DNA from 4 places in the Massilia scottii genome. Region 1 is predicted to be linked to each of the others. Evidence: predicted binding sites of a transcription regulator. Region 1 holds the regulator's gene; each other region holds the start of a gene.
The links. Region 1 encodes sigma-54, which starts transcription at its own class of promoters, with help from an activator protein. Its sites were predicted from a motif close to TGGCANGNAANCTGCTTT; they were not measured.
Positions count from the first base shown of each region.

Region 2: the regulator sigma-54 is predicted to act here: its motif matches at 2,848-2,865, upstream of RBA41_RS01405 (EDSAP-1 family PEP-CTERM protein).
Region 3: the regulator sigma-54 is predicted to act here: its motif matches at 2,776-2,793, upstream of RBA41_RS17490 (choice-of-anchor L family PEP-CTERM protein).
Region 4: the regulator sigma-54 is predicted to act here: its motif matches at 2,705-2,722, upstream of RBA41_RS25795 (ANTAR domain-containing response regulator).

Region 1 is NZ_JAVCWM010000009.1:160,125-164,622, forward strand. It holds gene RBA41_RS14920 (hypothetical protein) at 1-533, shown strand, start outside; gene RBA41_RS14925 (RNA polymerase factor sigma-54) at 556-2,028, opposite strand; gene lptB (LPS export ABC transporter ATP-binding protein) at 2,031-2,786, opposite strand; gene lptA (lipopolysaccharide transport periplasmic protein LptA) at 2,786-3,400, opposite strand; gene lptC (LPS export ABC transporter periplasmic protein LptC) at 3,397-4,020, opposite strand; gene RBA41_RS14945 (KdsC family phosphatase) at 4,042-4,498, opposite strand, start outside.
Region 2 is NZ_JAVCWM010000001.1:311,656-316,153, forward strand. It holds gene RBA41_RS01400 (XrtA system polysaccharide chain length determinant) at 1-1,455, opposite strand, end outside; gene RBA41_RS01405 (EDSAP-1 family PEP-CTERM protein) at 1,838-2,779, opposite strand; gene RBA41_RS01410 (N-acyl amino acid synthase FeeM domain-containing protein) at 3,086-3,853, shown strand; gene RBA41_RS01415 (FAD-binding oxidoreductase) at 3,840-4,498, shown strand, end outside.
Region 3 is NZ_JAVCWM010000011.1:196,513-201,010, reverse strand. It holds gene RBA41_RS17505 (porin family protein) at 1-111, shown strand, start outside; gene RBA41_RS17500 (REP-associated tyrosine transposase) at 277-741, opposite strand; gene ettA (energy-dependent translational throttle protein EttA) at 876-2,543, opposite strand; gene RBA41_RS17490 (choice-of-anchor L family PEP-CTERM protein) at 2,859-3,632, shown strand; gene rarD (EamA family transporter RarD) at 3,696-4,498, opposite strand, start outside.
Region 4 is NZ_JAVCWM010000024.1:32,344-36,841, reverse strand. It holds gene RBA41_RS25810 (universal stress protein) at 1-703, shown strand, start outside; gene RBA41_RS25805 (AraC family transcriptional regulator) at 962-1,894, shown strand; gene RBA41_RS25800 (SixA phosphatase family protein) at 2,089-2,589, opposite strand; gene RBA41_RS25795 (ANTAR domain-containing response regulator) at 2,759-3,406, shown strand; gene RBA41_RS25790 (CmpA/NrtA family ABC transporter substrate-binding protein) at 3,441-4,498, shown strand, end outside.

The DNA of each region.
Region 1 (4,498 bases):
CGGCAACCAGGCAAGCCTTCGAGACCGAGATCGCGCAAGCGTTCGCCGACAAGCGTGCATTCGACGCCATGCTCGGCATGTCCGAATTGGCCTTTGTCAGCGGCGAACAGATGAAAATGCCGACTCCGGAGCAGAAGGTGCTGCTCAACGCCGACCCGCAAGTGCGCGCGTTCGCGGCGGCGATACGGCCCAAGGGGAAGGCGGAGATGGAGGCGGCGCTCGCCAAGCTGCAGGAACTGCGCAAGCTCACCACACACAAGCAGCACATGCTGGCGCTGTTTGAAGCAAATTGGCGCGCCAAGCTGGGCGACGTGCGCGGCGCGCTACCGCTGTACGCCAGCGTGTTGCGCGCCAATCCAGCGCTGGCCGGGGCCTACAAGGATATGGGTGATGCGCTGTTCCTGAGCTACGACATGGCGCGCGCCTGGCGCAGCTGGGATGCGGGCCGGCGCATGGCACCCGGCCTGGGAACGTTCAAGGCGGTGAACCAGTACGAGCAGCTGCTGCTGCGCGAGCACCCGGAATTTTTCTAGGCGCCGCGCAGCTCTGAGCAGGCTAGAGGCACTTGCGCAGGGCGACCGGCGGAATCTTGAGCGCTTCGCGGTACTTGGCGACCGTGCGGCGCGCGATCACCATGCCCTGCTCGCCCAGCATGTCGGCGATCTTGCTGTCCGACAGAGGGCTCTTGGGATCTTCGGCGCTGGTGAGCTGCACGATCAGCGCGCGGATCGCCGTCGATGACGCTTCGCCGCCCGCTTCGGTGGCCACGTGGCTGCCGAAAAAATATTTGAGCTCGAACATGCCGTGCGGCGTCATCATGTACTTTTGCGTGGTCACGCGCGAGATCGTACTTTCGTGCAGGCCGAGCGTGTCGGCGATTTCACGCAGCACGAGCGGGCGCATCGCCACCGCACCGTGCGAGAAGAAATTGCGCTGGCGTTCGACGATCGCTTCGGCCACCCGCAAGATGGTATCGAAACGCTGGCGCATGTTCTTGATCAGCCACTTCGCTTCCTGCAGCTGCGCGCCCATCTGCCCTTCGCCCTTGCCCTGCTTGAGCAGCGCGGCGTACATGCTGTTCACGCGCAGGCGCGGCATGACATCGTTATTGAGCATCACCGACCAGCCGTTTTTCGCCTTGCGCACGATCACGTCCGGCACCACGTAGTCCGATACGTCCGACGCGAACTCCGCGCCCGGATGCGGATTGCACTGGCGGATCACGGTCTGCGCCTCGCGCAAGTCTTCATCGTCGCAGTCGAGCGCCTTTTTCAGCTTGTTGAATTCACGCTGCGCGAACCAGGTCAGGTGGTTCTCGACGATGGTCAGCGCCATGCGCCGCGTCACCAGCGCCACACAAGGCATGCGCCGGATCTGCAGCGCCAGGCACTCGGACGCGTTGCGCGCGCCCACGCCAACCGGATCGAAACTTTGCAGCAGCGCCAGCGCCGTGCGCAGTTCTTCAATTTCGATATCCAGCTCGGGTGGCATGCGCTCGTGGATTTCTTCCAGCGTTTCGGTCAGGTAGCCGTTGTCGTCGATGGCGTCGACGATCAGTTCGACCAGCGCGCGGTCGCGCGCCTCCAGCACGGTCACGCGCATCTGCTCCATCAGGTGCTCGCGCAAGGTGGTGGCCGAGGCTTCCAGCTGCGGGCGCGAATCCTCATCGTCGGATGTCTTGGCGCGACCGAGGTCGCCCCATTCGCCATCGTTGTCGCTGCTGGCCGGGCTGTCCGCCTCGCCGCCTTCGAAGCCCTCGCCTTCGGCCGGCGCCGGCGCATCCTGCGCACCCGGCTCGGGCGCCGCTTCGGTCGGCGTCGAGGTGCTGCTGATGGCGCCATCGCCCAGCAGGCGCACCGAATGATCGAGCGGATCGTCGAGCCGTTCGAGCAGCGGGTTGTCGCTTAACAGCTGTTCCAGTTCCTGGTGCAGTTCCAGGGTCGACAACTGCAGCAGCCGGATCGACTGCTGCAGCTGGGGCGTGAGGGCGAGGTGCTGTGAGGTGCGTAGTTGAAGGGACTGTTTCATGCCTACATCCGGAAGTGTTCGCCCAGGTAGACCCGGCGCACGGATTCATCGGCGATGATGTCGTCGGGTCGACCGGAGGCGAGCACCGCACCCTGGTTGATGATGTAGGCGCGATCGCAAATGCCGAGCGTTTCGCGCACGTTGTGGTCGGTGATCAGGACCCCGATGCCGCGCTGCTTGAGGAAGCGCACGATGCGCTGGATCTCGATGACGGCAATCGGATCGACCCCGGCGAACGGTTCGTCGAGCAGCACGAAACGCGGGTTGGTCGCCAGCGCGCGCGCGATCTCGACCCGGCGCCGCTCGCCGCCCGACAGCGACATGGCCTGGTTCTCGCGCAGTTTTTCAATTTGCAGGTCGGCCAGCAGGGTGTCCAGGCGTTCGTTGATCTGGGCTTTGGTCAGCGACTTGCCGTCCACCTTTTGCAGTTCCAGCACGGCGCGGATGTTTTCTTCCACCGTCAGCTTGCGGAACACCGACGCTTCCTGCGGCAGGTACGACAGGCCGAGCGCGGCGCGGCGGTGGATCGGCAGGCTCGAAATATCGACTCCGCTGATATCGATCGTGCCCGCGTCCGACGGCACCAGGCCGACGATCATGTAGAACGAGGTGGTCTTGCCGGCGCCGTTGGGGCCGAGCAGGCCGACCACCTCGCCGCAATCGACCTGCAGCGACACGTCGCGCACGACCAGGCGCTTGCCGTAGCTTTTCTGCAGCCCGCGCACGATGAGCGTGCTTCCGCAATTCTTCGGTTCCATCATTGGGTTCCCGCGGCAGGCGTGGTGGCCGGCGCCGGCACTGGTGCCGGTGCGGGTGCTCCCGGCGGCGTGCCCGGTGCGGCGCGCGGCTTGCGCGGCGCGATGATCATGGTGCCGCGGCCCTGGCCCGGCTTGTTGGTGCCGCTGGCGTCGTTACGCGCCAGGAAAACTTCCTTGCGGCTGTCGTAGGAAATGAATTCGCTCTCGATTTCGTTGGTCGGCTTCTGGCCTTCCAGCTGGCGGATCTTGGCGCCCGAGAAAAGCTTCATCATGTCGTTGCGTTCATCGTATTCGATGCGCTGGGCCTGCCCTTCGACCCACAGGTCGGGGCCACCGTCGCGTTTCTGACGGAATGTGGCAACCTTGCCGGGGCTGGCGGTCAGCGTCACAAACATGTCGCCTTCCGGCGAGTGCTTGACGACGGCGCGGTCGGACTTGAGGACCAGGGTGCCCTTGGTGACGACCACGTCCCCCGTGAATATCGTCACCTGGGTTACTTCGTTGGTTTCAAGTGACCCGTAATCGATCACCGCCTTTTTGGCGGCATCGGCCTTTTCGGCGGACGCGGTTGCCGCCGCCAGGCCTAACAGGGCAAAGGCTAAGAATTTTTTCATTGTGGTTTACCTGTGATGGGTGGCGCTGCGCGCGCCGCTTTCGGTGGATACACGATCTGCCCGCGGCTGGCGAATTTGAGCTCGCGCGTCGCGTTGTTCGCCTCCATGCCGGTCCCGGTGATGGTGGCGGTGCCCAGCGTGACCTGGACCGGCTGGTCGGACGTCATGCGGTCTTCGTCGATAAATACAGTCAGCGCTTCGGTCTTGAGCTGCATGGCGCGGTTGGTGGGCGATTCGGGCCGCACCACGTTGACATTGCCGATCAGGTCCGCCTGGTTCTGGGCGTGGCGGATGCGCGCGCGCTGCGAGGTGATGGTGGTGACCGGCTGGCCGGGCGCGACGCCCTGCAGCACCGGCAGCTCGACGTCTGAGGAATCGTCGATCGGGCGGTGCGTGAGCTTGGCGCCGGAAACCAGGTAGCGCGGCTTGCCCTCGGGCGTCATGCGCACGAAGCTGAATTGTTCGACGATGTAGTCGGGTTCATTCTTGAAACTGTTCGGATCGACCGAGGTGTCGCTGTTCTGCGCCAGCTGGACCAGCCAGAAGGTGCCGAAGGCGAAGAAGGTCCCGACCACCATGGTCGCGGTCAGGCGCCAGCGGTGTGCGGTGCGCTTATGCATGGTCGTTCCTTGTCGTTTGCATCAGGCGAAGTACGGCGCCAGGGCCGTCTCGTAGGTGCCCTGCGCGCGCATGACCATGTCGCACACTTCGCGCACGGCGCCGCGCCCGCCGCCGGCCTTGGTGACGTAATGGGCGCGGTACTGCACTTCCGGGTGCCCGGTCGGCACGGTGACGGCAAAGCCGACCTGCAGCAGCAGCGGCAGGTCGATCACGTCGTCGCCGATGTAGCCGCACTGCGCGGCCGTCACGCCCGTCGCTTCCAGCAGTTTGGCAAAGGCGATGCGCTTGTCGTGGATGCCCTGGTGGACATGCATGATGCCCAGGTCGGCCGCGCGCCGCACCACGATCGGCGACTGGCGCGCGCTGATGATGGCGGTGGCCACGCCGCTTTTTTGCAGCAGCTGGATGCCCAGGCCGTCGAGCACATTGAAGGTCTTGGTCGCTTCGCCATCGGGGCCGTAGGTCAGGCTGCCGTCG
Region 2 (4,498 bases), on a different contig from region 1:
GTACTGGCCGCGCCGCAGCTTGCGCCGTTCGGCATCGGTCCAGCTCATCGAGACCGTGCCGATCACATTAAGCCCGGTGATTTCGCGCAGCGCGCTCGGGCTGACGAAGGTCGGACGGACCTGGCTGATCAGGAACGCCACGCCCAGCCCGGCGCACAGCGCGATGACCAGCACGCCGCTGTGGAACAGGCGGCGGTTGGGGCCGACCGGGGCCACCGGCATGGTGGGCGGATCGATAATGCGGAAGGTCATCATTTCGGTCGAGGAACTCAGGTCGCCGGACAGCTTGGCCGACTCGCGCCGCGCGATCAGCTTTTCGTAGTTATCCTTGTTGATTTCATAGTCGCGGTTGAGCTGGGCCAGCTGCGACTCGACTTCGGGCACGGCGTTGCTCTGCTCCTGCAGGCGGTCGTGGCGCACGCTGTATTCATGCACGCGCACGCGCATGGCGGCCACCTTGGCGTCCGCTTCGGTCAGGGCCACCTTGAGCTGCTGCAGCATGGGGCTGTAGAAACGGCCGGGGTCGCCGTCGCGCTCGGCCTGCTTGCTTTCTTCGATCTTGCGCGCTTCGAGCTGGGCCAGCAGGCGGCGCGCGGCGATCACGTCGGGGTGCAGGTCGGTGTACTGCAGGCGCAGGGTGTCGAGATTCTTGTTGATCGCGGCCATGCGCGCATCGATGTCGGGATTGACGATGGTGCGCGCCCGCGCGGCGGCGCCGGCCGGCTGCGGATCGCCATTGATGCGGGCCTGGATCGCCAGGCGCGCCTGTTCGGCTTCGAGCAGGTCGATGCGCGCGGTGCTGAGCGCGTCGCTGGCGATGGCCAGCTGGGCGCTGTAATCGACGCCCTGGCGCGGCAGCAGCGCGCTGTTGCGCAGCTTGAATTCCTTGACCGTGTTTTCGGCCGCCACCAGGCGCTGCTCGTAGTTCTTGATCTGGTCGTCGATGAACCGGATGGCTTGCTGCGAGTCGCCCTTCTTGCCCTTGAAGCTGCCTTCGAGGAAAATGGTCAGCAGCGATTGCACCACGTCGTGCACCTGCTTGGGATGATCGCCGCCGTAAGTGATCGAATAGATATCGTTGGTGCTGGTGCCGGTGATTTTCAGGCGCGCGGCCAACTCCTCGACCTGGCTTTCGCGCTGGCGCGGGGTCGTTGCGTCGACATCGAGGTCGACCATGCGCAGCACGCGCTCGAGGTTCGGACGGCTGAGCAGGGTACGGCTCATGATCGAGACCTGCTGTTGCACGTTCGGGATACTGGTCATGCCCGCCATCAGCGGCTTGAGGATGCTCTGGGTGTCGACGAACACCCGCGCCGAACTCTGGTAGTCGTTCGGCAGGCGCAGTACGACGATCCAGCCCGCGCCCGCCACCACCCACATGACGCCGACGGCGAGCCAGCGATATTTCCAGATGCCCCTTGCATGCAGCAGCATCTGGCTGATGAAGTCCTCCATATCGTGTGGGTCTCCGTAAGTCGGGCAGCGATCGGAAGGGCACCTGCCAGCTTCACTACGCGTTCGATTATATGTCTGAGGAAACAGTAAGATTCTGCTGATCACGGCCGCGTTGATTCGCGTCAAGGGCAGCAAAAGCGGATGTCCGCGCCGCCCTCGTGCAAAAAAAACAGCCCGGCCAGGAGCGCTCCTGACCGGAAAAATGCAGGCTGCCAAAGAGCCGTGCATCAGGGTCCCCGCCGGGCATCCGGCGCCCGCATCCCCGGCCGGCGCAGACGGCGCAGCAGCGGTTGCAGACCCTGCGATGGCTTCGGACGACCAAGCCATCTTCTTCTTGTTTGCATCGCGTTCGGCTTAATTGCGGCGGCTTAATTGCGGCGGCTTACTTGCGGCGCCGTGCCAGCAGCGACATGCCCAGCAGGCCGAGGCCGAAAATCGCCAGGCTGCCCGGTTCGGGCACCGCCACCGTATCCTGCAGCGCATTGGCCAGGGTGGTCTGGTTGATCGTCAGCTGGTACGTATCGAACTGGTTGAGCCAGGGCGTGACCGCCGAGAAGCTCATCTTGCCCGGGTTATAGGTCGACATGCCGGGGAAGCTGTCGGTGCGGCTGACATTGCCGAAGCTGTTCAGTTCGCCCGGCTGATAGGCGAACACGACCTGCCCGGTACTCATGTTCATGATGTTCATGCTCCACGACAGGCGCGCGATGGCATTGGTCTGCATGCCGGCGCCGGTGCTGGCATAGGCCTGGGTGAAAGGCGTGCCGTCGAAGGCGATGGTCATGGTCTCGCCCACGCCGAGGGTGAAGTTGAACGAGGTCGAGGTGCCCACGTCGGAGTCGCCGGCGGCCTCGCCATCGGTGGCAAGCGAGGCGTCGGCGCGCGTTTCGGCGCGCACCCCGGCTTCTGTCGTACCGATGGTCATGGCGCTGCCGGTCATGTTCTGGTCGGCGTAGCCGAAGGTGCCCGGCACTGGCGGCGGGCCGGAAAAGGCCGTGAAGTTGTTTTCGGCGCGGGGCGGATTGGGCAGTCCGACGAACTGATGGGCGACGTCGGGCGCGGTGCCGCTGAGGATGCCGCGGTTTTGCGGTTGCGCGGCCGAGATCATGCCGTTGAGGGAGGCGGTGGCATGGGCCGAATTGGTGCCGTCGAGCATGGTGAAATCCGTCGACTTGAAGGCAGCACCGCTGGAATGGAGCAGGCGGAAATTGTCGACAACGAGGACGGCCTGGGCAAATGCGTCGGCGCGCGCACCGTTCATGGCGGCCAGGCAAAGGCCGGCAATCGCCGCGTTTTTCAACAGTGATGTCGGGACTAGTTTCATAGTGAACTCTCCGGTGGGGATGAAGTGGGGAAGCGTCGACAGCTTGCGGCGCCGCCGTGCCTACCCTGTATGCAGCAAGCGTGCCAGCTCGCTTTTTCGCATCAAATCAACGACTTGCGAATTCCGACTCTGCAGTTGCGCCGGTTCCGGGCGGGCATGCCAAAATTCCCGACGGCGCGCGTTTGTCGCAGAACAATGGCGCGCGGGACTGCGTGAACTTCCGTACGGATGGCCCTGTCTGACTTACACAACTTTGCGCGCGGGCCGGCAGGCGGCACGCACGATCACGTGGAAGGAAAGAGAGCCATGTTTCAAGACGAGCTACCGATTGCAACGTTCGAGATGCCGGCGGGCTTACGCGAGCCGGACGGGGGCGTCGCCACGGCGACCGAGCCCGATCCGGGCCAGGCGATGCAGGAATTTCACATCCGCCTGGCCAACTCGGCGGGACGGCGCGAAGCCGCCAGCCTGCTGATCCGCAAGATGTACGGCTGGCGCGGCTATGCCTTCGAGCCCAGCCTGCATCACGACCCGCACAAGGTCACCCTGTACGCCGAGACGGGCGGGGTGCTGGTCGGCACAATGAGCCTGTGCCTGGACAGCGAATTCCGGCTGCCGGCCGATGACAATTTTCGCGACAAGCTCGACCTGCTGCGCAGCCAGGGACGGCGCCTGTGCGAACCGTCGCGCCTGGCGATCGACAAGGGCGTGACCAAGCGCGTGTTCGCTTCGCTGATCCATATCTCTTATCTGTACTCGCACAAGCTGCACGGATTCACCGATTACGTGATCGAGGTCAATCCGCGCCACGTGATGTTCTACAAACGCATGCTGGGCTTTAGCGACTTCGGCAGCGAGCGCCCGTGCCACCGGGTCGGCGCGCCCGCCGTGCTGCTGCGCCTGCCGCTGGCGGAGATGGGCGAGCAGATCCGCAAATGGGGCGGCCTGATGGAGCAGCATGGCGAGGAGCGCTCCTTCTATCCGTACTTCTTTCCCCAGCATGACGAGCCGGGCATTACCGCGCGCCTGAACGGCGGGTATCAGGCCAACGGAGGCCGCGATGCGTATTATTGAGGAACAAAAATTCCGACAAGAGCATCCCGATGCCGGCTGGAAGCGCGGCGTGCTGACGGCGCTGCGCCTCATCGTCGGCGCCGAGCACGCCGTCGACGACCCGGCCGCGCTGCGGCGCTACACCTGCAGCACGGCCGCGCGCAGCACCCTGCCGCTGGCGGTGGTGCGCCCGGGTTCGCAGGCCGAGGTGGTGGCGCTGGTGCGCCTGGCCGGGGAGCGCGCCCTGCCGCTGTATCCGCTCAGCACCGGGCGCAACTGGGGCTACGGCGACGCCTGCGCGGTGGGCGACGCCCAGCTCATCGTCGACCTGGGCAGGATGAACCGCATCGTCGACGTTGACGCCGAACTCGGCTACGCGGTGATCGAACCGGGCGTGACCCAGCAACAGTTGTCGGATTATTTGCACGGCGAAAAGCTGAACTGGTGGATCGATTGCACCGGTGCCGGCCCCGACACCAGCTTCATGGGCAATATCCTGGAACGCGGCTTCGGTCACTCGCCGTACGGCAACCGGCTGCAGCACGTGTCCGGCATGCAGATCGTGCTGGCCAGCGGCGAGGTACTGGCGACCGGCTTCGGCCACTATCGGCAGGCGCGCGCGACCCATCTGTTTCCTTACGGTGTAGGGCCGTTTCTGGACGGGAT
Region 3 (4,498 bases), on a different contig from region 1:
AACCTGAGCAAGCAGGTCGCCCTGACGCTGGAATATGAGCGCTATGGCAAGAGCAAGGACTTCGGTTCGAAGGCAGACGCCATCACCGTTGGTGCTCGTTACAGCTTCTGATCAAGCGCCCGTGGCTTTGCGCGCTGCGCGAAGCCCGGGCCGCTGTTGACAGAAGGGCAGACCGGAACAGGCACGGCGCCTTCCAGTGTGTGCAGCAAGCGCCCCCTCCGCTTGCTGTGCCCATCGGAAGGCGCTTTGTCTGTTTACGGGCCGGATTGCCGCCCCTCAGTACGCCACCATCCCCGCCGCGATGAAGCGGTGCACCGACGACCATTGCCACTCCTGCGGGGCGCCGCACAGGCCGTGACGCAAGGGATTGTGGTGGATATAGTCGACCAGGCCGGCATAGTCGTCGCTGCCGACGGGATGCTGCTGGTAGTGCGGTTCCCAGATGATCTCGGTGCCCCGCGTCGCGCGCGCCTTGCTCAGGGATTTGGAAAACGCAATCTTGACGGCGCGCCAGCGGGCGGCGCAATCGTCGTCGCCCGGCGGCAAGGTCCAGATGGCGTGGGCATGGTCGGGCAGGGCAACCCAGGCATCGACATGAAACGGCTTGCGGCTGCGCGCCTGGCGGATCGCCTCGCCGAAGGCGGCGATATGGTCGGTCAGCAGGGTGCTGCCGCGCTCGGACAAGCGGACCGTGAAGAAGTAACTGTGCCCGGCGACCCGGTTGGCGCGATAGTCATTCATCTGTCCAGTGTGCCGGGCATGGCGTGCTTGTAGGTCGATTAGCGCAAAAGTGAGGGACTTCTGAAACGAGCTGTGCTGCAAAAAGGCATTGCGCCATCGCGCGCCGGGCTGCATGGCGCGCGATGGGACGGGTCTTACACCGTCAGCGGCTTGTAGCGGATCCGCTTCGGCTTGGCGCCCTCTTCGCCCAGGCGTTTCTTCTTGTCGGCTTCGTATTCCTGATAGTTACCATCGAAGAAAGTGACTTGCGAGTTGCCTTCGAACGCCAGGATGTGGGTCGCGATGCGGTCCAGGAACCAGCGATCGTGGGAAATGACCATGACGCTGCCGGCAAATTCCAGCAGGGCATCTTCCAGCGCGCGCAGGGTTTCCACGTCCAGATCGTTCGACGGTTCATCGAGCAGCAGGACGTTGCCGCCTTGCAGCAAGGTCTTGGCCAGGTGCAGACGGCCGCGTTCCCCGCCCGACAGGTTGCCGACGATCTTTTGCTGATCCGACCCCTTGAAGTTGAAGCGGCCCAGGTAGGCGCGCGACGGCATGTCGAAACGGCCCACGGTGAGCGTATCGGCGCCGCCGGCCACGTCGTCGAACACGGTCTTGGTATTGGCCAGGTCGTCGCGGTTCTGGTCGACGATGGACACGCGCGCGGTCTGGCCGATGGCGACTTCGCCGCTGTCGGGCTGCTCTTTGCCGGTGATCATCTTGAACAGGGTCGACTTGCCGGCGCCGTTCGGGCCGATGATGCCGACGATGGCGCCCGGCGGCACGATGAACGACAGGTTCTCGATCAGCAGGCGGTCGCCGAAGGACTTCGATACGTTCTTGAATTCGATCACGTCATTGCCCAGGCGCTCGGCCACCGGAATGAAGATCTCGGACGTTTCGTTGCGCTTCTGGTATTCGTGCTCGGACAGCTCGTTAAAGCGCGCCAGGCGGGCCTTGCTCTTGGCCTGGCGGCCTTTCGGATTCTGGCGCACCCATTCGAGTTCCTTGGCCATGGTTTTCTGGCGCGAGGACTCGGTCGCTTCTTCCTGCTTGAGGCGGTTGCTCTTTTGCTCCAGCCACGAGCTGTAGTTGCCTTTCCACGGAATGCCGTGGCCGCGGTCGAGCTCGAGAATCCATTCGGCGGCGTTGTCGAGGAAGTAGCGATCGTGGGTGATGCCGACCACGGTGCCCGGAAAGCGCAGCAGGAATTGTTCGAGCCAGTCGACCGATTCGGCATCGAGGTGATTGGTTGGTTCGTCGAGCAGCAGCATGTCGGGTTTCGACAGCAGCAGGCGGCACAGCGCCACGCGGCGCTTTTCGCCACCGGACAGGATGCCGATCTTGGCGTCCCACGGCGGCAGGCGCAGCGCGTCGGCGGCCATTTCCAGCTGCAGGTTCAGGTTGCCGCCGTCGGAGGTCGAGATGATCGCTTCCAGGCGCGCCTGTTCGGTCGCCAGCGCGTCGAAGTCGGCGTCTTCGTCGGCGTAGGCCGCGTACACCGCTTCCAGCTTGGCTTGCGCCTCGAACACTTCGCCCAGGCCCGATTCGACCACCTGGCGCACCGTCTGCTCGGGATCGAGCACAGGTTCCTGCGGCAGGTAGCCGATGTTCAGGCCCGGCATCGGCACGGCTTCGCCCTGGATGTCGGTATCGATGCCCGCCATGATTTTCAGCAAGGTCGACTTGCCGGAGCCGTTCAGGCCCAGCACGCCGATCTTGGCGCCGGGGAAGAACGACAAGGAAATATCCTTGAGGATCTGGCGTTTGGGCGGGACGATTTTGCCCACGCGATTCATGGTATAGACGTAATTGGCCATTGAGTTTCTTGAAATGGGGACGGAAGGTCAACAGGATACAATAAGTCGCCTCCGGATTGGTCCTTTCCTGTGCCGCCCCGCTGGCGTGCGCCGCAAGCGGGGGCCGCGAGCGCTACCCAATTTATGCATGGTGCAAGTATTCTTGCTTCCAGGTGTCGGATTTTTTTACACTTGCAAACATGGTATGGCGCAATGTTTCTTCAAGTCATTGATTTGGCGCATCTTTTATTTCAGGTATGGAAATTGCTTAATTTTTCATCGGGCACCGCGCTCAGATAAAACAGAATTCCAACTCTTACCTGAAAAGAACAAACAATGAAATTTAACTTGATCCGCAGCGTGATGTCGGCCGCAGCTCTTCTTCTGGCCACCAGCTCGGCACACGCACTGGTCGTCACCAATACCACCAACGCAAGCACCCTGGCCAACGCCCTGGGCGGCACCGGCGTGAGCATCACCAACGCCACCCTGGCCAGCGCCACCTCGGCCGCCAGCGGCACCTTCACCGACGGCGGCAACATCGGTTTCGGCCAGGGCGTCCTGCTGACCACCGGCCGCACCGCTTGCGCGGTCGGCGGCAACAACGGCGGCAGCTGCTCCGGCGACGGCACCACCACCTCGCTGAAATTCAATTTCACCAGCACCACCGGCAATGTGTTCTTCAACTATGTCTTCGCGTCCGAGGAATACAATGAATTCGTCGGCACCGAGTACAACGACCTGTTCGAACTCAAGCTCAACGGCGTGAACATCGCCCTGGTTCCTGGCGCGAACGGCGTCGTGTCGATCAATAACGTGAACAACAATATCAATGCCGGTTACTACCGCGACAATGCCAATCAGACCGTCGACACCGGCTACGATGGCCTGACCACGGTCATGACCGCCAAAGCCTTCGGCCTGGTTGGCGTGAACACCTTTGAATTCCTGATCCAGGACCGCGGCGATGCGAACCTCGATTCGGGCGTCTTCATCCAGGGCGGCACCTTCGCCGCCGACCCGGTCGGCGTGCCTGAACCAGGCAGCCTGGCCCTGCTGGGTCTGGGCCTGGCCGGTCTGGCCGTCGCCAAGCGCAAAAAAGCGGCGTAAGCGCGTCGCTGGAATGAAAAATAGCGGCCTGGGCCGCTATTTTTTCGTCCTGCCGCCGCCTGCTTATCTGCGCTTGAGCAGTCCCTCCGCCGCATACAGGGCCAGCGCGCTCCAGATGATCGCAAAGCCGATCATGCGCTCCTGGGTAAAGGCTTCGTGGAACAGGAAGATGCCCAGGCTGAGCTGGATGGTCGGCCCGATGTATTGCAGCAATCCCAGCACCGACAGCGGAATCTTGCGCGCCCCGCTGGCAAACAGCAGCAGCGGAATGGCCGTGATCGGCCCGGACGCGATCAGCAGCCAGCGCGTGCCGTTCGACGGGCTGTTCAGAAAGGCGTTATCGCCCGTCATGGTCAGCCAGATCACGAAGCCCAGCGCGAACGGGAACAGCAGCATGGTTTCAAACGACAAGCCTTCCAGCGCGCCCAGCGACGCGGTCTTGCGCAGCAAGCCGTAACCGCCGAAGGACGCCGCCAGCAGCAGGGCGATCCAGGGCATGCGCCCGGCCTGCCAGGTCAGCCACAGCACGCCGCAGGTGGCCAGCGCGATCGCCGCCCACTGGGCGATGCGCAGCCTTTCCTTGAGCACCAGGTAGCCCAGCATCACGTTAAACAGGGGATTGATGAAGTAGCCCAGGCTCGCTTCGATCACATGGCCGCTGTTGACGGCCCAGATGTAGAGCAGCCAGTTGAAGCTGAGCAGCAGCGCGCTCAGGGCGAAACTGGCCACCACGCGCGGCTGCTGCCTGAGCGCCCCCAGCCATTTCCACTGCTGGCGGATGGTCAGCACGATCACCAGGAACAGGAGCGACCAGAGCACGCGGTGACCCATGATCTGGGCCGGCGGCACTTCCTTGAGGGCATGGA
Region 4 (4,498 bases), on a different contig from region 1:
CGGGCTCGATCCCAGCCTGCCGCCCATGCAGGCCCCGCTGACCGAGTTGCGCCGCCTGGCCGACAGCGCGCTCGATGCCTTTGAGCAGCGGGCTAGCGCGCTGGGCGTGCTGTCGGTCGAACGGCGCCGGCTGGAGGAAGAAATCGGGCTGGGCATGAGTCTGCAGGCGCGCTATTGCGATCTGGTCGTGATCGGGCAGCACGATGCCGTGCATCCCTTGCCGGGCATGCGCGCCGATTTTCCCGAGTACCTCCTGCTCAACTCCGCCAAACCGGTGCTGGTGGTGCCCGCGGCGGCGCAGGGCCCGCCATCGGGGCTGCCCCTGGGGCAGCGGATTGTGGTCGGCTGGAACGGCAGTGCCCCGGCCAGCCGTGCGATCACCAGTGCGATACCACTGATGCAACGCGCGCGTCAGGTCGACATCGTGGTGGTCGATGCGCGGGCGCAGGGCGACGTGCACGGCGCGATGCCGGGCGCCGACCTTGCCGCTTATCTGGCGCGGCACGCCATCCGGGTCAAGGTGCGTGACGTCGACAGTCACGTGGACCCGGGGCGGGCGCTCCTGGCGGTGGCGGGCGAGACGGGCGCCGACCTGATTGTAATGGGCGCTTACGGCCGCTCGCGCTTTCGCGAAGTCTTGCTTGGCGGCGCAACCAGGACCTTGCTCCGGTCATCGACATTGCCGCTGTGGATGGCCCACTAGACGCGGGCGGCAGGAAGCCGGACCACGCCGTCCCGATCCCGCCAATAGCGCTGGCGGTGAGGCAGGGGGTGAAGAACTGCCGAGGCGCGGGCGAGGGCCGCATCCGTGCTGCCGCTGGCGTGGGCCAACTTGCTGCATTGGCATGCGCACTGGCGGCGTCGCAAGAGAATCAGGCAAGCCTGCGCGAGGATTCGATCTTGGCGCGCAGGCGTTTCGCGGCTTACACTGACGGCTGACAAACCCGCCACAGAGGAGCCGATGCCAACGCCGCCGAGCAGACAAGACCGCATGATCGCCTTGCTGGGCAGGCTGGCGCCATCCGAGGGTTACACCGCGTCCGCGCTCGACGATGTGCGCTTCATGCGCGCGAACCGGGCCGTGGCGCGCGTACCGGTGCTGTACGAGCCATGCATCGTGATCGTCTGCCAGGGCCGCAAGCGGGGGTATCTGGGCGAGCAAAGCTTCATTTACGATGCCCAGCAGTTTCTGGTGCTGTCGGTGCCATTGCCTTTCGAGAGCGAGACCGACGCCAGCGAAGCCGAGCCGCTGCTGGCGCTCAAGATGCATATCGACCTCGCGGTCGCTGCCGAGCTCGCGCTGGCGCTCGGTTCCGCGCCGTCAGCCCACAGCACGCCGGTGAGCATGTGCTCGACCGCCATGGACGACGCCATGGGTGACGCCGTGCTGCGCCTGCTCGAAGTGCTGTTGTGCCCGGTGGAAGCGCGCGTACTGGGGCCGGGCATCCTGCGCGAACTTCTGTATCGGGTCCTGACCGGCGAGCAGGGCGGCGCCGTGCGTGCGGCCTTGACCCAGCACAGCCAGTTCGGCAAGATCGGCAAGGCGCTGCGCCGCATCCATGCGGGTTTCAGCGGCGAGCTGGACGTGCCTACGCTGGCGCACGAGGCCGGCATGAGCGTGGCGGCCTTCCACGCCAACTTCAAGGCGGTGACACACACCTCGCCGATCCAGTATCTCAAGAGCACGCGCCTGCACAAGGCAAGGCTGTTGATGGTGCAGGAGGGGATGAGTGCCTCGTCCGCCTCGAACCGGGTCGGCTACGAAAGCAGTTCGCAGTTCAGCCGCGAATTCAAGCGCTTTTTCGGCCGCAGTCCGGTGCAGGAGGCGGCGATGATGAAGACGCTCCTGAGCCAGGCGCCGAGCGAGCCGCCCGGCTACGTTAGCGCGCATTAACCGGAACGGCAGAAGAAGCTGGCAATCCCGCTCAAGCGCTCAGACTGCTCGCGTGCCGGAAAATAAGCGGGTTGGTGGCGCCGGTCCCGGTGCAAGGCGCATCTCGCTGGCTGTCGCCGCCACGCGACGCTGGAAGCGCCACCCGGAACGCGCGGTCATGCTCGCATCCGCTAACGGCAGCGCGGTTCCATCCCTCAGGGCGCCACGGAATGCAGCAACACCGTCGTCACGCTGCCATCCTTGTCGACGATGAGCTGATACAGCCGGTCGAATTCATCATCCCCGATATCGCTCCCCGATTTGCCGCCGAACAAGCGCACCAGTTCGGGCACGGTATTCGAATGGCCCACCACCAAGGCCGTACCGCCCGCCGCCTTGACCTGCGCGACCAATTTGGCGCTCTGCGCGGGGTCATACACCTGCACCTGTAATCCCAAGTCGGTGGCGAGCGGCTGGGCGGTCTGGCGCGTACGCTGCGCCGTGCTGCTGTAAATATGCGCGATGCCGGTCGACTTGAGGGTGGCGGCGATATTGCGTGCGCGCGCCTTGCCCTGGGCGGTCAGCTCCGGATCTTTCTCGACCGCTGCCTTTTCGCCATGCCGCACCAGATAGATGATGGTCGGGTCGGCCACAGCCAGGCCGGGCGCCAGCAGGGCGGCGGTCAGGAACAGGCCGCCAAGGAGGGAAGAGCGCATGCGCATGGTCGACTTTCAGGTATAAAAACAGCAATGTATCCCAGCCTGGCGAGAAAGCGCAACTGTTCCCGCTCGTCCATCCCGTTCAAGGTGGCCCTGGCGCGGCATCTCGTGTTGGCGCATATCTTGCTTGTCTTGTAAGGATATGGCCTCACTCTCAACCAACAACATGTCCAAAACCCCCGCGCACCCCCCACGCAAGCTGCGCATCGTCGTCGTCAATACGATCGTACCGGAAGGCGGCGAGCACGATGCCGCCCTGGCCGTCCAGGTCATGCGCGGCAACGCGCTGCGCATCGGCCTGCTCGAATCGGGCTACGACATCGTCGCTTCGCTACCCGCCGATATCTATTTACCCGAAAGGATCGCTCAACTTCAACCCGACATGATCATCATCGATGCCGAATCGGATGCGCGCGACGTGCTCGAACACATCGTCATCGCCACCCGCGACGAGCGCCGCCCGATTGTGCTGTTCACCGAGGACGACACCACCAGCAGCATGGACGCGGCCATGGCCGCGGGCGTGTCGGCCTACATCGTGGCCGGCCTGCAGTCCGAGCGCATCAAACCGGTGCTGAACGTGGCGCTGGCGCGCTTTCGCCAGGAGCAGAAGCTGCTGGCCGAGCTGAGCGAGACGCGCCACAAGCTGGCCGAACGCAAGGTAATCGACCGCGCCAAGGGCATCCTGATGACCCATCACCGGCTGACCGAAGACCAGGCGTATCAGAAACTGCGCAGCATGGCGATGAACAAGAATTTGAAGCTGGCGGAGATTGCCCAGCGCATCCTCGATGTCGAGGATCTGCTCGGTTGAGTCGCCGCGTAGCGACAGGAAAGCAAGGAGTTGTATGGCAGAGATAAATGTGAAGCAATTGCGCACGGTCAGGATCGGCTTCATGCCGCTGACCGACTGCGCCTCGCTGGTGATGGCGGCCGAATGCGGTTTCGACCGCCAATATGGCATCAGGATCGTGCTCAGCCGCGAAACCTCGTGGGCGAACGTGCGCGACAAGCTGGGCTCGGGCGCGCTCGACGCCGCCCACGTGCTGTACGGGCTGATGTACGGGGTGCAGTTGGGCATCGGCTGCCAGCAGCAGGCGATGGCCGTGCTGATGAACCTGAGCCGTAACGGCCAGGCCGTGACCTTGTCGCGCGCGCTGGCGGAGCAGGGCGCGGTGGATGGACCGAGCCTGGCGCGGCACATGCGGGAGGCGCCGCGCGGCTATGCCTTCGCCCACACTTTCCCGACCGGCAATCACGCAATGCTGCTGTATTACTGGCTGGCGGCGCACGGGATCGACCCGCTGCGCCACGCGCGCGCGCTGACGGTGCCGCCGGCCCAGATGGTGGGCAGCCTGCGCGCCGGGATGATCGATGGTTTCTGCGCCGGCGAGCCGTGGGGACAGCGCGCCATCGATGACGGCGTGGGGGTGACGGCGGTAACCAGCCAGCAGATCTGGCCCGATCATCCGGGCAAGGTGCTGGGAACGACGGCGGCGTTTGCCGCGAGCGATCCGGGCACTTGCCGCGCGATGATTGCGGCGGTGCTCGACGCCAGCCGCTGGATCGAGGCGTCAACGGCCAACAAGCAGCACACGGCGACGGTGCTGGCCGGGTCGGCGTATCTGAATACGGGCCGGGAAGCCATCGCGGCGCGCCTGGTGGGGCGGTATGACAACGGTACGGGCAGCCAGTGGACCGATGAAAAGGCGCTGAGTTTTCATGGCGACGGCGAGGTCAATTTCCCGTATCTGTCCGATGGGATGTGGTTCATGACGCAGCAGCGGCGCTGGGGCTTGCTCAGGGACGAGCCCGATTATCTGGGGCAGGCGCAGGCGGTCAACCGGATCGATTTGTACCGCGGCGCGGCGGAGATGACCGGCACTTCGGTGCCATCGTCGCCGAT